3 regions of the Trichococcus flocculiformis genome follow, and region 2 is predicted to be linked to each of the others. Evidence: riboswitches for the same ligand, from Rfam matches in the RefSeq annotation. Region 2 holds a riboswitch; each other region holds the start of a gene.
What was found. Region 2 has a riboswitch for thiamine pyrophosphate ahead of thiM (hydroxyethylthiazole kinase). Riboswitches for the same ligand answer to the same signal wherever they lie in the genome.
Positions count from the first base shown of each region.

Region 1 (5,562 bases), 280 kb from region 2:
CTTTTTCAAACCGGACGAATCCATCAAAAATGACTGTTTCTCCGGTATAAACTTCTGCATGGATGATCACTCTTTTCATTTGTATCCCCCTCTTTGATCGTGAACTTTTTTCACTGTCCACTTGCATGACTCAAACAGCACATCGCGCTATTCTGTTTTTTTTGAATAACCTTGCACATTTGCTCTCGTCAGATCCATATTGTATTGGAAATCATGGTCCTGCAACAGGAAGGTCGAAATCACATCGATCAGGTACATCATCCCGAACTGCGTGTTGACGAACACCGTGTTGTTGACGAAACGCGAGTGATAACCGAAGCACGTGACATCCGCCAGTTTCGTCAGCGAACTGTTTTTGAAGCTCGTCAGGGCGATGATCTTCGCTTTTTTCTTCTTCGCGATCTCCAAAGATGCAATCAGTTCAGGGGTCTCTCCCGAATTTGAAATGGCGATCACCAATTCGCCCTCCTTGATGATCGAACTGTTGATGATCATCAGGTGGGAATCCGTAACCCCCGTAGTATTCAGCCCCATCCGGATCAAGCGTTGCGCCAATTCCGCGGCCGTGAAACCGGAACTGCCGATGCCGTAGATGACTGTTTTGTTTGCGTTTTTGATCCAATCACCAACCGTTTCGATTGCCTGATCCTCGATCATCTGATTGGTTTCATCGATGACTTGTGTATAATAGCCATAAATATCGTCATAGACGGTCGGCATTTCTTTCGAAGGATGACCGCTCGCCAATGAACGCAGCGCAATCTTCATGTCCACAAACCCATCGATGTTGATGCGTTTACAGAACCGGGTGATGCTGGAAGTCGAGGTATCCGCCTTCGCTGCCAAATCCTTGATGTTCATATTTTTGATGGATGCTTTGTTCTGCAGAATGTAATCCGCAATCTTTTTCTCGTTCGCGGAAAAAGTAGAATACTGATTCTGTATTTCTTCGATGATTGTCATTTACTTGTTGCCTCCGCCTGCTTTGCGCAACCACCAAAAGCGCACTGCGCATTTCTTCCCTTCGCCTTTTCCCTCTATGCTGATAGAATAACACATGAAAATAGTTTTTTCAATTATTATTTACTGAAAATTATTTTCTTTAACTTATCTATTGGAGACACTTTTAGACAGCAGAAAGCCGCCCCCTTCCGAGAGCGGCTTCCTTCATAAGCAGATGCTTCAGATTATGTTCCGGTCCAATACGCTTCTTTTTTCCATTTCCAGGATGATAAAATATGCCATCCCGGCTCCGATGGCGGAACTGATCGCGAAGCTCGGCAGGAAGAGCATCAGTGCAGCTTCCATGCCCATAAAGAACTGCGCCAGCAAAGTGCTCACCAACGAGCCCAGAATTCCGGTGCCAATCCATTCACCCAGTGCCGCGTAACCGAGCTTTTGCGTTCTGGCATAAAACAGACCTGCGCAAACAGCTCCAATCATGCTGCCAGGAAAGGCAAATATGGTTCCCGTCCCCAACAGGTTGCGCAGCAAGGATACGCTGAAGGCTTGCAGGACGGCATACCCCGGTCCTAACCAGACAGCGGTCAATACGTTCAAAAGATGTTGCACCGGCGCTACTTTTGCCAGTCCGATCGGAATGACGAAGATGCTGTTGCTGACCACCCCCATGGCGATGATCAAGGCAGTGGTGACTAATTTCTTTGTGTTCATACTATTTTCCCCTTTTCAGTTTGATTTATTATTTTTGCATCTTGCTCTTTCCTAACTGTTTCCCCTCCTCCCTGAATTGAACGAAAATAAAAAGACACCTCCCCTGAGATGTCTTGGATATACGTACGGACTCCAGACCGAGCTCAGTTCCCTCCGCCAGTACGAACTGGATCAGGTTTGAAGGGTTCCGACAGTTTCGGTCTCAGCGCTCGCGCGCACCCCTACTGAAAATAAAAAACGCTATATGATCTGATGCGAAAATCAGAAAATATAACGTTTTGATGTCTATTATGCGAATAGTCAAACGCCACATTCCCTCCGCTAGTATGAACTAGATCAGGTACAAAGAGTTCCGGCAATGCCGGTCTCAGCGCAATAGCGCACCCCCAGTGTTTCTCATTTGATTCTAACCAATAATCCGCGGAAACGCAACCCTATTCTGAAGCTTTCTCTCCCGCAGCGCTCGGATCCAACACAATGGCTTTTCCGAAACTGTCCTGGCTCTGCAAAAAGGCATGGGCTTGGGCAACCTCTTCGAGCGGGAAGACTCGCTCGGGATCCACAGCAATGCCTTTTTCTTCAATGTACTCCAGCAGTTCATTCACCTTCTCGCCGGAGACGTCACTCGAATGGAAAGTAGTCAAGTAGCTGTTATGCTTCAATTCCATGATGGGATCGAAATCCTCCAGGAACCATTTCCCGCCCAGTTGACCGGTGCTGCAGACAACGCCGCCTTCCCGGATATGGGAAAGGCTGTCCTTGATCGTCGCAGGGCCGATCAATTCCAGAATTTTGTCGAAAGTCTCTTCCGTTTCCAACACGCCGTTGCGGTCTTCGACGTAGTCGGTGAAGCCGGCTTCTTTCAATCTCTCACCCTTTTCGGCTTTCCGCGTGCTCCCATAAATCCTGATATCCGGGAATTGGGCTTTGACCAACTTGGCAAAGGCAACCCCTACTCCGCTCGTTGCACCCCGAACCAAAATTTGATCGGATGCTTGGATCCTCAGATTCTTCATGGAACCGAAAGCCGTATAGTAGGTTTCCGGAATGGCCGCCAGTTGGGCCCAGGGCAAATCGGTGTGGATGGGGTAGATTTGGTCATTCGGCAACAGGACATATTCCGCATAACTCCCGTCGAAGGCCCTCCCCATCTCTCCCATGATCGACACCACTTTTTGACCGAGAGGCAATTTCTCTTCGTCGCTCGAACGCTCCACTATCCCTACGCATTCAATCCCTAAAATGCGGGGAAATTTGACCAAGGGGGATTTCCCCTCCCGCGTAAAGATTTCCGAATGGTTGATGCCGAAGCCCATGACCTTCACGAGCGACCAGCCTTCCCGGATTTCCGGAAGCGGAACTTCCTGATGCACCAGTTTTTCCGGTCCGCCCGCTTCATGCACTACGACTGCCTTCATTTCTCCGACTTCCTTTCTTATTTTCATAGCGACAGCATGCAGCTGGGTCTTCCCGATTGCGTACCGCAAAATTTCTTGTAGGCACAGGAGTCGCACAAAGTCACGGCATCTGTTTGAAAAAGCGGCACCGATTCGCCCTGGGCAACCTCCGTCAGTTGAACCGAAACCGCACGCCCTTCATAAGACAGGCCGGATTTCTTTGCCTGCTCCTGCTGCTTTCTTTTGTCCAAAATTTCATACTTCCGTCCGTTCTTCACAAAATGATTCCCGGTTTCGATGAATTCGAAGTTCACATGCTGGTCCACGCAATCTTGGTGCATCCTGTGCACCCATTCATAATGGCATTCCCTTGCCCCATCATAGTTTTCCCCGCCAACGATGACGCGTTCGATTTTTCCGGACGACAAATGCTTCGTCAAGTCGATTTCGCCGATCAACGGTGCGGCCATGATGCCTCGGTGTTTGAAAGGCAGATCCAGGAGTACCGGGATCCGCCTATCGGCCATCTTTTGGTTTTCGGCAGAGACATTCATCCACACGTTTTCCCAACCGTCTCCCCAATTTTCAGGAAGGCAATCTTTCACGCGTTCGATTCTTTTCGTCAACAAGTAGAACAGCACGTCCGAACGCTTCTCAATCATCTTCCAGACTTCCCCGCGCCACTCGTCCGCTTCCTCAAGAAAGAAGTCAGAAGTCATGCAGACGCGTATCGTGGAACCAGGAGGTATGACAAAGTCGCCGCGCCGGTTTCTTTTCAACGGTCGATCGAAGCTGCTCTGGACTTTATAAATCAGCGCGCCATCTTTTCCTCGTTGACTATCCAAATGAAACATATAACAATTTTGGCATCCCGGGCTGACCTTTTTGCAGCCGTGCCACGGGTTCCAGATATCACTCAAGCGACCACTCCTTTGAAAAGATCAGGCAAATCTCCGTCGCAACGCGTTCTCAAGTAAGTACAGGATGACATTGACAAGCAGACACAACAACATCGACAGCACAGTGCCCCACAACAGTTTTACGACGCTGAATGTCCGCAAGCCATCGAAAAGGACAGTTCCCAACCCGCCCGCATTGATCGTTGCGGCGATGGTTGCGATGCCGATTGTGGAGGTCGCAGCGATCCGTATCCCTGCGATGATTGATGACATTGCCAACGGCAGTTGGATTTTCCGGAACATTTGATTCCTCGTCATGCCCATCCCTCCAGCGGCTTCGATGATTGTCGGATCGATCTCCTTGATCCCTGCGGAAAAACTGCGCAACAGGACATATTGGCAATAAATCACCAATACGATGATGGCCGTGTTCCTTCCCAGTCCCGTCAACGGAATCAAGATGGCAAATAGAGCAAGACTCGGGATCGAATAAAGCAAAGAGGTCAGATAGATCAAGCCGTTCATCACGCGTTCCTGATGCATGCAGGCCAGGATTATGCCACTAGCGATGAGGATGGCGATCGTCAGCGTCGTCCCCACTAATTCGATATGCTGCATCGTGGCAAGCAACAGTTTTTCATGGTAAGTATTCCAGTATGCAATCATTTCAGCTCACTCCAAAATGCCTCTTGTTCCTTTACGGTGGCAATCAAATTTGCGACAAACTCCGTTTTCGGATTGCGCATGATTTCCCTCGGTGCATCAAATTGACAAATCTTGCCTTTGTCCATTACCAGCACTCTCGTCCCCAGCTTGAACGCCTCATTGATGTCGTGGGTGACCAGCACAAAGGTTTTGTCTCCCAATTCTTTGTGGATCTTTTGCAGTTCATTCTGCAGTTGTAGGCGCGTGATTGCATCGACCGCTCCAAATGGTTCATCCAGCAGCATCACTTTCGGATTGGCGGCAAGCGCCCTCGCAACGCCGATACGCTGTTGCTGACCGCCGGATAATTGTTTCGGCTTTCTGTCGGCAAACACATTCGGATCCAGTTGGACAAGCTCCAGCAATTCTTTGACGCGGGCTTGGATTTCCTTCTTGTCCCACTTCAGCAGTTCCGGGACTGTCGCGATGTTTTGGGCAACGGTCATGTGCGGAAACAGACCGATTTGTTGGACGACATAACCGATTTTCCGTCTAAGATCCACTTCGTTCATTCCGCTGATGTCCTCTCCGAAGAAGGTTATGTTCCCTTCATCTTCACGGATCAACCGGTTGATCATTTTTAAAGTCGTCGTTTTGCCGGAGCCGGAAGAACCCAGGACAGTGATGAACTCCCCCTCCTTAATTTCAAAAGAGATATCATCGACTGCCTTCGTGCCCCCTTCCCCGTAGAGCTTCGTCACATTTTTGAATTCTATCGCGGTTTGCTCCATGCGGCCTCAACGCCTCCTTATTTTATCGAATCAAAGTACTCTTTCGCGACCGCTTCATATTCTTGTCCATCGACGTCCACTTTAGCATTCAGATTCGTCATAGTCTCCGTATCCAAAGTACTGCTGATGTTGTTCAGAATTTCCGCAATGTCAGGA
Region 1 is NZ_OY759718.1:725,688-731,249, reverse strand. It holds gene nagA (N-acetylglucosamine-6-phosphate deacetylase) at 1-79, opposite strand, end outside; gene ACKPCD_RS03830 (MurR/RpiR family transcriptional regulator) at 148-963, opposite strand; gene thiW (energy coupling factor transporter S component ThiW) at 1,183-1,674, opposite strand; TPP riboswitch at 1,806-1,907, opposite strand; TPP riboswitch at 1,970-2,072, opposite strand; gene ACKPCD_RS03820 (zinc-binding dehydrogenase) at 2,109-3,092, opposite strand; gene ACKPCD_RS03815 (DUF5131 family protein) at 3,116-3,991, opposite strand; gene ACKPCD_RS03810 (ABC transporter permease) at 4,013-4,636, opposite strand; gene ACKPCD_RS03805 (ABC transporter ATP-binding protein) at 4,633-5,406, opposite strand; gene ACKPCD_RS03800 (glycine betaine ABC transporter substrate-binding protein) at 5,424-5,562, opposite strand, start outside.
Region 1: another riboswitch for thiamine pyrophosphate. It lies ahead of thiW (energy coupling factor transporter S component ThiW); the one in region 2 lies ahead of thiM (hydroxyethylthiazole kinase).

Region 2 (5,562 bases):
TTACACAGGATTTCGGACTTGACCGATTTCTATGCTGTCCTCCGATGGACGGATTCTTCACCGGAGCTGCGGACCCATTCCGTCGTTTTTGAAGATTGAACTATAGTATAATGAAATGTAAATGGAACAAGGAAGAATGGAGGGGTCAGGGAGTGAGAGGTAAAATAAGCGGCACTATTTTTACATCAGGGATAACGGCAGGTTTGCTTGCCGGTTGCGGTTCCGGAGAATCGGTGGATCAACAGGATTCAGACCAGCAAGAAGGCGTGCAATCAGCCGATGCCTATGCTGGCGTCGTGAAGACCAGCATCTATGTAAAGGGGTATGAAGGAGGACCGGGCGTACCGAAGCTCATCATCGAACTGGAGGATGCGGTCGACAGTGTCGATCCTAGCGGCTGGCAGGTCATGACGGCCGGATCGGAACGCACGGTGACGGACGTCTATACATCCGATGAAAACGGGAACCCGCAGGAGAATTCAAACTTCATCGCGATCGATATGGAGACCGGTTTTAATGATGAAACCTTCAGTGTGATCGGATCCCCGTTCACCTACAATACGACGACATCGATGAATGAGTGGTCTCCAGCTTATGAGGTCGCAATCGCTGCTCCTTCCGTCACGATCGAGGATGAAACCTACTCTTTGAGCATCACGGAGGATGCCGTGAACAACCGCATCTCCCCGGATACGGATTTGTTCACCGCCAGAGGAACTTTCAGCGGCACCTACGTGAATCCGTTGACGGATCAAGAAGAGGAACTGACGCTTTCGACAGCCGCCTATGAACCGGCGAACCTTGCCGAAGGGGAAGCGAATCCATTGGTCATCTGGCTGCACGGTCAAGGTGAAGGCGGAACAGATCCCGACATCGCAATCCTTGGAAATGAAGTATCGGCGTTGGCAAAAGAGGAGATCCAGTCCTATTTCAAAACTGACGACGTGACCGGAGCTTACGTGTTGGCTGTCCAAGCGCCTACCTATTGGATGGACGAAGGGGACGGAACGAACGGCAATGGCAGCGGTATCTCCAGATACACCGAAATCTTGATGGATACCATCAATGATTATGTAGCTGCGCATCCGGATGTCGATACCGATCGCATCTATTTGGGAGGCTGCTCGAACGGCGGCTACATGACCATGAATATGGTCATCCAATACCCGGAATATTTTGCTGCAGCTTATCCAATCTGCGAGGCGTATGCTTATTATGAATACGAGCGCAACAGTGATGGTACGTATGTGAAAGCAAGCGAGGAAGCTACCGGTACTTCCGCTTTCGTGAAGACCGGGCGAGTTTGGTTCACCGAAGAAAAACTCCAGGCAATCAAAGACTTGCCGATTTGGTTTGTCCAATCAGCTGATGACCCGGTCGTCGTCCCTGCGAACTACTTGCTGCCGACTTACCAGGCACTTGTCCAGGCGGGAGCCGAAAACACTTGGGTTTCCTACTTCGAAACAGTTGAAGGAACGGATAGCCCCGGCACGACTTACATGGGTCACTTCTCCTGGATCTATCTCTTCAACAACCAGGTGACAGGCGTCCAGGATAAGGAAGCGATCGCGGCTGCTGCCGACACTGAAACATTCGGATCAGAACCAAGCAACGCTGCCGGCGGAGGAACGGCTGCAGCCACAGTCGGCGGAACCACTTATGCGAATATTTTCGAGTGGCTGAATGCGCAATCAAAATAAAAAAATCAGCAAAAATCATCCTTGAGTAAGGCTGCCACTTATGCTAAGATAGTGACACAATTACATACGAAAAAAGGGAGCTTGTGTCAGCAGGCTGAGAGGAAGTAATCAACTTCGACCTATTACCTGATTTGGATAATGCCAACGTAGGGAAATAACATTGAATGATTCTATTCAGCGGGAAATGCCTATTTCGGACATTTCCCGCTTTTTTTGTCGCATCAAATAAATTATTTGGAGGTACTCCCATGTTCAAAATGCTATTCGAAAATGTCCAGCAACAGACGCCGCTGGTCCATTGCATCACCAATTACGTAACCGTCAATGATGTCGCCAATGTCCTGCTGGCTGCCGGTGGGTCGCCGATCATGGCGGATGCCCCCGAGGAAGTCGCGGACATCACAAGCATCTGCACCGCCTTGAATCTGAATATCGGTACACTGAACAGTCGAGCCGTGGAATCTATGCTGCTGGCCGGGCGCCAAGCCAATGCGCTCGCCCATCCCGTTGTTTTGGATCCGGTCGGTGCGGGGGCATCCCCTTTCAGGACCGAAACGACCTTCAACTTGCTGGAAGACATTGCCTTCACCGTGATCAAAGGGAACATTTCGGAAATGAAAACGATCCATTCCGGCAGCGGCACGACGAAAGGCGTCGATGCAGACATCAGCGATGCCGTGACCGAGGAGACGCTCGAGGCAACGGTCGCTTTCGCCAAACGCTTGGCCGACCGCAATGAGGCGGTCATTGCGATCACCGGCGCAATCGATATCGTTGCGGACCGGGACAAAGCCTACATCATCCGCAACGGACATCCGCAGATGGCGAAGGTGTCCGGAACTGGGTGCATGTTGTCGGCAGTGATTGCAGCCTATTGCGGAGCCAACCCGGAGCAGTTGCTGGATGCTACCGCGGCAGCGGTATGCCTGATGGGAGTCAGCGGCGAGCTGGCTTATGAAAGGATGATCCGCAATGCGGCAGGGACTTCCTCCTACCGCAGCTACCTCATCGATGAAATTAGCAAGATGTCGGCCGAAAAACTGGAAGGAGGCGCTAAAATTGAGAATAGATAAGAACGATTTGCTGCTTTATGCGGTTACCGATCGCCAATGGCTGGGGGAAGCATCCTTGGCGGAACAGCTTGAAGAAGCCATCCAGGCGGGGGTTACCGTCGTGCAATTGCGCGAGAAGGAACTGGATTTTGATGCCTTTGTATCCCTTGGCAAGGAACTGCAGGCCGTGGCCAAACGCCACCGCATTCCCTTCATCATCAATGATGCGGTCGATGTGGCCTTGGCGTTGGATGCGGACGGTGTACATGTGGGGCAGAGCGATATGCAGGCAGGAGATGTCCGCAGCCGGATCGGCGAAGAGAAAATCCTGGGTGTCTCTGCCCATTCCGTCGAAGAGGCGCTGGCGGCCGAACGGAACGGGGCCGACTATCTGGGCGTCGGTGCCATCTACGGTACAGCAACGAAGCCGGATGCCAATACGCTATCGATCGAGACGTTGCAGCAGATCTGCCAGGCGGTGAGCATACCCGTTGTGGGGATCGGAGGCATTGCTGAAGGGAATATCCTCAATCTGAACGGCAGCGGCATCGACGGAGTCGCCGTCGTATCCGCCATCTTTGCGCAGCCTGACATCACAGCGGCCGTTAAGCGACTGCGCCCGTTAGCGGAAGCGATGGTGCAGCCATGAAACTGGAAGCAGCCATCTTCGATCTGGACGGGACGTTGCTGGACTCCATGCCGATTTGGCAGGGGTTAGGGGAAAATTACTTGCTTCAGAAAAAGCTGAAGCCGGCACCTGGATTGCAGGAGGCATTGAAGACGATGAGCCTGCAGCAAGCCGCGCAACATTTTCAAACGGCTTATGGATTGCGCGAAGCCGAAGAGACGATCATTGCGGAAATCGAAACGCTGATTGCGGATCTTTACCGCTATGAAATCCCGCTTAAAGCTGGCGCAGCGGAATACCTGCAAACATTGCAGGAGCAGAATGTCAAGATGTGCATCGCCACCGCGACCGAAAGAAATTTGGCCGAGAGCGCTTTGGAGCGTTTGGGCATCCGGGACTATTTCAGCACCATCTTGACCAGCAGTGAAGTGAAGGCAGGCAAAGACAATCCGCTCATTTACCAGCGGGCGGTTGAACAGCTCGGGGCTCCCTTCGTGCAGACCGTTGTCTTTGAGGATGCCCTGCACGCCATCGAAACGGCAACGACAGCCGGTTTCCGGGTAGTCGGCGTCTATGATGAGACGGCGGCACAGGATAGGGAGCGCATCGAAGCGTTGACGGAGCAGTACATCTATTCATTTTCGGATTGGAAAGGATGAGCAAAAACATGAAAACAGTATTGACGATCGCCGGGTCGGACAGCAGCGGCGGAGCAGGGATCCAAGCGGACCTGAAGACGATGATGGCGCATAAAGTCTATGGGATGAGCGTGATCACAGCGTTGACGGCGCAGAACACAACAGGCGTGGCCGGAATCATGGAAGTGACGCCTGAATTTGTGGCGCAACAGCTGGATTGCGTCTTCAAGGATATCCGGCCGGATGCGGTGAAGATCGGCATGGTGTCGAACGCCGCAATCATCAAAGTCATTGCGGAGAAGCTGTTCGAATACAAAGCGGAAAATATCGTCGTGGACCCGGTCATGGTGGCCACAAGCGGCAGCAGCCTGATGCAGGACGATGCCAGCCAAGCTTTGCGGACGCTGCTGTTGCCGTTGGCTGATGTGATCACCCCGAATGTGCCGGAAGGAGAGGCATTGAGCGGTGTCAAAATCGAGAGGAAGGCGGATATGCTGGCTGCGGCGGAGCGCATCGCTTCAGCAGCGGGGACCAGCGTGCTCCTGAAAGGCGGCCATCTCAAGGACAGCGCCGACGATCTGCTCTTTATGGACGGGAAAGTCAGTTGGTTCGAGTCGGAACGGATCAAAAACTCGAATACGCATGGCACCGGCTGTACGCTTTCCTCGGCCATCGCCGCGAATCTGGCTTTAGGTCACGGAATGGAAGCGAGTATCCGCCAAGCCAAAGCCTACATCACCGGCGCACTCCGTGATGGAATGGATTTGGGCAAAGGCAGCGGGCCGCTCAATCATGCTTACGGGATCAACTAAAAAAGAAAACAGGCGCAATTGCGCTTGTTTTCTTTTTTAGGCTTTGGGTCTGCGGTTGTAGCCGCGTTCTCCGAAAGGTTGCTTGTCACTCAGCCATTTTTCTTCCAATTGTTCCAAGGCCTTCTTCTCATTGAAGGAAGGGTCGTCGCTCTTTTCCAGCACTTCCAAAATCGTAAAGATGAAGGCGTCCTGCCCGAAGTGGCTCCAATCGGATTGGAGCTCCTTGTTGTTGTTCGCCCCCACATTCAAAATGTGTTTCATGCCATTCAAAGTCTTCAGATTCGGGGTTTTTCCGATGAAAATCTTTTGATTTTCCGTATTCTGTACTTCGTAGATGCCGGCTTCAATAGGCACCTCTTCAAATTGGCGTCGCAGTTCTTTTTTCTGTGCCATTTCGCTTCCAACTCCCTTTCTGGGTTTACTCAAAAGCATACGCAAATTTTGATATTCCGTCAATTGCCCCTGTCCAAAGATGGATACCGCAACGGGCAATAGCTGGGTGGGTAAAATCAGTACATTGATAAATCGTCTATCTCCTAACGTTCGGAAATAAGCGGTTGGAGATAGTGAAAACTAGGGAATTCTTTCCAAATTCTAAATAAAACCTCATTATTCTGTCGTTTTTGTTTGCTATAATTTTGATTATAGTGAACATTCGGATTTTTTGGTTTTTGCATAATAGCAGGGCACGCCTCTATTGTCCGCATCCGGTTCATATTTGCGATCGAAGGG
Region 2 is NZ_OY759718.1:450,145-455,706, forward strand. It holds gene ACKPCD_RS02415 (prolyl oligopeptidase family serine peptidase) at 153-1,700, shown strand; TPP riboswitch at 1,764-1,870, shown strand; gene thiM (hydroxyethylthiazole kinase) at 1,949-2,773, shown strand; gene thiE (thiamine phosphate synthase) at 2,760-3,401, shown strand; gene ACKPCD_RS02430 (HAD family hydrolase) at 3,398-4,039, shown strand; gene thiD (bifunctional hydroxymethylpyrimidine kinase/phosphomethylpyrimidine kinase) at 4,048-4,830, shown strand; gene ACKPCD_RS02440 (GIY-YIG nuclease family protein) at 4,867-5,223, opposite strand.

Region 3 (5,562 bases), 1.2 Mb from region 2:
CGTTGACACATTATCAAGTGCATACTGTGCTTGTTCAGCAGTGTAACCCTCGTAAACCAATTGATCATATAAGCCTGGATAAGAGAAAGAAGAATAATCCAAATAGTCGATGGCTGTTTGGAGCGCGTTCTGATTCCAATCGGTTGAGACACTATCAATCGCGTATTGTGCTGCATCTTCGGGGAACCCTTCGTATAAGAGTTGATCGTATAATCCTTGCTTAGAAAAACTTGAATAATTGAGGTAATCCTCTGCGCTGCCGAGTGCATTTCTGAACTCCCTTGAAACATCCGGCTGTGGAGCGGACTCTTCGACAGGAGCAATTACTATTTCTTCGCTGACTGTTGGAATTGATTCTGGCACTGATTCTGAGGCGGCCATTGCAGCTGATGATGCTTCTTCTGAAACTTCAACATCACTGTTCGTTCCGCAGGCAGCCAAAATTAATGCACTACCAAACAATAATAAGTAATTTTTCATGATGATTCCTCCAATTAGTTTTTTTATATCAACCGCAGATGCGGTGAATATCACAAACCAAGAAAAATAACGCGGTTTTACGAACCACCTATAATCAGGGCGGTCTGTTTTTGTTTTTTAAGAGTATCGATCAGGAGATTGTGGTCTGTAATTTGGATATTAAATAACTTCTTCAATTCCATCAGTATCATCTGCTCACGTTAATATAATTATACTTCATAAATCGACAAATATTGCACACAAAATAAAATATTTTATTTGTACGAGGATAGAAATAACCTGTTTGATATTTGACATTCTTGTGTTGTATAGCTGTCAGTCCGTTTTTGATTCAAAAAGTTTGATGCTACTCTTTCTATCCTTTATTTATCTGTTATAATGGCGTGGATATCTTTTTTGCTGTAGGTTATCCTAAATAAAGGAGGGGCTTATTTGAAACTTTTACATACATTAAAACCGATAGTTGCAGTCATTGCCGGGAATATTATTGTCGCATTTGCGATAGCGGCGTTTATTTTGCCGAAAAATCTGATTGCCGGTGGATCGACGGGGCTTGCCATCATTTTGAATCATTTCTTCGGGTTGAACATTTCTTTGGTCGTGCTGATTTTCAATGGTCTCATGTTTTTCATCGGAGCCGCGTTGTTGGGAAGGAAGTTCGCCTTGACGACGATTCTGAGCACGATTATATTTCCTACTTTTTTGACTTTTTTCCGAACAATACCCGCTTTGCAGGATATGACGGATGACATTCTGCTATCGGCCATTTATGCTGGGATCCTCTGCGGATTGGGTGTGGGACTGGTGTTCAAGGTCGGTGCTTCCACGGGGGGAATGGACATTCCGCCGTTGCTTTTGAACAAGCATTTCCGCATACCGGTTGCAGCGGGAATGTATACATTCGACGTTATTTTCCTACTGGTCCAGGCGTTCTTTTCCAGCATGGAACAGATCCTTTACGGGCTCATCATGGTGTTCCTGACGTCCATCGTCATCAACAAAGTCATGGTCACCGGAACAAACAAGATGCAGCTTTTCATCATTTCTAAAAAATTTGAGGAAATCAAAGAGGCGTTGCTGTATGTGCAGGATGTGGGTCTGACGCTGGTGAACATCGAAACGGCTTTTGAGGGGGCGCAGCAGCAAGCGGTGCTTTGCGTCATCGAGCAGCGTAAACTGTCCGCCATCAATGCCTTGGTCAACGATATCGATCCATTTGCTTTCGTGATCATCGGACAGGTCCATGAGGTCGCAGGGAAGGGCTTCACGTTGGAGCGACAGTCCGGATTAGTCGAATAGAATCAAAAAACTGAGGCGTGATCCGAGATTCGGATCACGCCTCAGTTTTTCTGTAATTAAAAGTGGATGTTTCATGACCGGGTAACCGGTCCAAATTGGGCGATCAAGTCATGGATTGTCGGCTGTTCTCTTTGCGTTCATACGCAAACAACCGAGAGATCCACGAAGTGTTGGCTGATCTGTCTGAACACCGACGTAAACAACCGAGAGATCCGCGAAGTGTCGGCTGTTCCAGCCGAACGTAGACGCAAACAGCCGAGAGATCCACGAAGCGTCGGCTGTTCCGGCCGGATGCGGACGCAAACAACCGAGCTCTCCGCGAAGTGTCGGCTGTTCCAGCCGAACGCGGAAGCAAACAACCGAGAGAACCGCGAAGTGTCGGTCGTTCCGGACGAACGCGGATGCAAACAGCCGTGAGATCCGCGGAGTGTCGGTTGTTCCAGACGAACGCGGAAGCAAACAACCGAGAGAACCGCGAAGTGTCGGCTGTTCCGGCCGGACGCAGATGCAAACAACCGAGAGAACCGCGAAGTGTCGGCTGTTCCAGCCGAACGCAGACGCAAACAGCCGATATAGCTCATGAACAACGGTTGTTCCGGCACGAAATCAGTATCCGCGGACGGCTTTTTTCGGAACGTACAATTGTGGGTTCGTCTTGGCGATGACAGCCAGCACCATGATCGTGAACGCTCCGGTCGCCAAAGCGCTGGCGCCATTCAGCGTGATGGAGTAGAGCCATGCGCTCCAGCCTTCAGGGGCGTAGGATCCCCAGAAGTAGTAGCCGGCAATCGTGTGCCAGAAGTAGCGGCCGATAGTCCCGACTACGGTACCTATAAAGACATTCCACAAAAGCATTTTTTTATTTTGATCCGCAATCGCCTGTTGCACTTTCGGCGTGAAAAGACCCGCCAAGCCGGTGAAACCAAAGGCGATGAAGTACTCGATGAATCCTTGCAGCGGGGTCAGGATATAGGCAGTCCCGATCAGGATGTGCAGCACGCCCCACAGGAAACTGGCGAAGAAACCGGGGACCAAACCGCGGCGCAGGCAGTAAAGCAGCATGACCGGTGCTCCCACCGTGACGGAAAAACTTGGGCCGATATTGAAAGGGATCAGGGATAAAACGGTTGCTAAAGCAGCAATGATGGTTCCTTCGATCCAGATGTTCAGATTTTTTGACATAAAAAAAACTCCTCCTTTTTTTGGGCATAATATACCATCGACAAAGGAGGAGAATAAAATTCAATTCTCAATCACAATCCCTACGCTCGTGCTAACGAACAGGTTCGAAGGGTCAGAATCTATGTTCAATCTCAGCCGCGGACGGCCCCCCTTTGTGAAACGGTTTATTCAGTTAAGTTACACTTTACTACAGTTGATTTTTTTATGCAAGTTGCACGGTGCACAAAGCCGCATCCCGGACTATGCCAGAATGGCTAAACACTTGTGCGGAATGACCTATTTCTGCTCTTTTTCGGCCTGGGCCTTCAGGATGGCTTCGCGCTTCTTTTTCTTCTGCGTATTCAGGTAGGAATCGATTATGCCACCGGTCAGCATGCCGATACCGAAGCCATAAGTCAGGTTGCCCGCGAAATAACCGATTGAAGCCCCGATCAGCATGCCGTACATCGTAAAATTGAATGAATTCTGCAATTTCGGATCTTCGTCGACCGGCAGTTTTTTATTGGTTACCGCGCCAGTATTGTTTTTATGCAGTTCCGGTATTGTTGGTTTCACATTTCTGCGTTGGATCTGGTTGCCTTTGTTCTTTTTCGCCATTTCGTGTACTTCCTTCCGTCTATCTGACACTTGTATTGTCTCCAATGAACATCATATCAGTTCATTTCCGGCTCTTCAATAGAACTCGCTGGCGGATATACGCGGAATCGTACAAATGGAGGAATTCTTCCCAAATCGGAGGATCATTGATCTTCTTCGGACAGTTCGACCGGGTCGCCGTTGTCATCCTGGAAATAGCCCTTCAGCACAAAAGCATCATCGCTCGGCCGATAACCGAGGGCAGTTTTGGCCTGTGAGATGTCCAAGCGCGGGAAACGATTATCGGAAAGGCCGTTCACCAACAGGAACGGCTCAACCAGTTTGGCTTTCAGGGCGCAGTCGACTAAATGGCAAAGGTCCCGTGGAGACAGGTATTCAGCCAAGCCCGCTTCGTCGACGATCGGGTCATCGAGGTTTTCATCAAAGTTGCCGATGCGGATGCCGATGGATTCTTGGCCTTCCGTAAAGGCGAAGTGGCTGGCCAATCCTTCCAGATAGACTTTCGAAACGCCGTAAATATCGCCCGGGCGGACAGGTTCATCGACGTGAACCTGCACATTTTTCGGATAGGCGCTGACGGCGTGGATGGAACTGGCGAAGATGATACGTTTGACGAAGTTTTCGTACTTGGAGGATTCCTTGAACAGGTAGAAGGGCATCTTGTAGTTCAAATCGATCAGCTCATCGTCAAAAATAGCATCTGGTGAAGGATTGCCGGCCAGATGGATAACGTAATCGATCCCTTCCAGCAGCCCGTCCCAGTTGCCGGCGACAGTCAGGTCCAACTCTTTGACGATGGTGCCCTCCAAAAGGGCCGGATCGACGTTATGGAAATGGATATCCACCAAAGTCAGTTCGTAGCTCTCCTTCAGATGATCCGCCAAAATTCTTCCTATATTACCGCTTGCGCCGGTGATCATGATTGTGGTCATTGTCGAAATACCCCCTTGTTTTTTTTACAGTTGCTATCGTGAACGTCTTTGGTTTAACTGTATGCAAGCCACCGGAAAATGTCAAAGGATAGCCCTTACAAAAACGGCGATTCGTCGGACGAAAAGGGAATGTTATATTTGAGTAAAATGTAGGTAAATTAATTGAGACACGGGCGTTATCCCTGTATAATAGGGGTAAGATGATAGGCAAGGGCAAGACACTTTTCAATCGAAAACGAAGGGGTGAGTCGGATGGACTTGTTGAATTTGCAAATGCGCGCTTTTCAAGGTCAGTGCGGATCTGTTGTGCAACAATCTTCCCATTCATTCTATTGCCCGACAGAGCACGTGCTTTCGCATGTGTTTTTTTGTTGATCCTGAAAGGTACCAGCGGGGCTTATCATCATAATGCCGAGCATCAAACGGGGGTGATGATCATACTACTTTCTCAAAACAAGTCAAAACGGAAAGGAACGGTGATCCGACGCATATCTCCTAGCTGTCAGGTGTGACAGCCATCGTACCGATGAAAGGCGTGAGGCCGGATAGCATGGTAACGTATCACCCGATAAAATGTGAAAATAGAAAAACTGGCGAGGTTCCCTTTCGGGTGCCTCGCCAGTTTTTTTGAATCGGGATTACGCTTTTTTGACGAATTCGGACTTCAGTTTCATCGCGCCGAAGCCATCGATTTTGCAGTCGATGTTGTGGTCACCTTCGATCAAACGGATGCCTTTGACTTTTGTTCCGACTTTCAATGCGCTCGAGCTGCCTTTGACTTTCAGGTCCTTGATGACCGTAACAGTGTCGCCGTCCTGCAGCAGGTTGCCGTTCGCGTCCTTGACGATCAATTGATCTTCATTAGTTGCTTCAGCGGCATCCGCGCTCCATTCGTGTGCGCACTCGGGGCAGACCAGCATTGTGCCGTCTTCGTAAGTGTAAGGGGAGCCGCATTTCGGGCAATTCGGTAATTCCATCATGATTTTTATTCCTCCGTTGTTTTGATTAACTGTCTTTTTATTTTCCATTTCCGGCCTTTTATCCAAGGCGGAAGATGCTTCTATACTGCCAT
Region 3 is NZ_OY759718.1:2,350,988-2,356,549, reverse strand. It holds gene ACKPCD_RS11260 (Ltp family lipoprotein) at 1-480, opposite strand, end outside; gene ACKPCD_RS11255 (YitT family protein) at 913-1,779, shown strand; gene ACKPCD_RS11250 (hypothetical protein) at 1,846-2,196, shown strand; gene thiT (energy-coupled thiamine transporter ThiT) at 2,386-2,961, opposite strand; TPP riboswitch at 3,022-3,123, opposite strand; gene ACKPCD_RS11240 (hypothetical protein) at 3,238-3,558, opposite strand; gene ACKPCD_RS11235 (NAD-dependent epimerase/dehydratase family protein) at 3,702-4,490, opposite strand; gene ACKPCD_RS11230 (zinc ribbon domain-containing protein YjdM) at 5,129-5,467, opposite strand.
Region 3: another riboswitch for thiamine pyrophosphate. It lies ahead of thiT (energy-coupled thiamine transporter ThiT); the one in region 2 lies ahead of thiM (hydroxyethylthiazole kinase).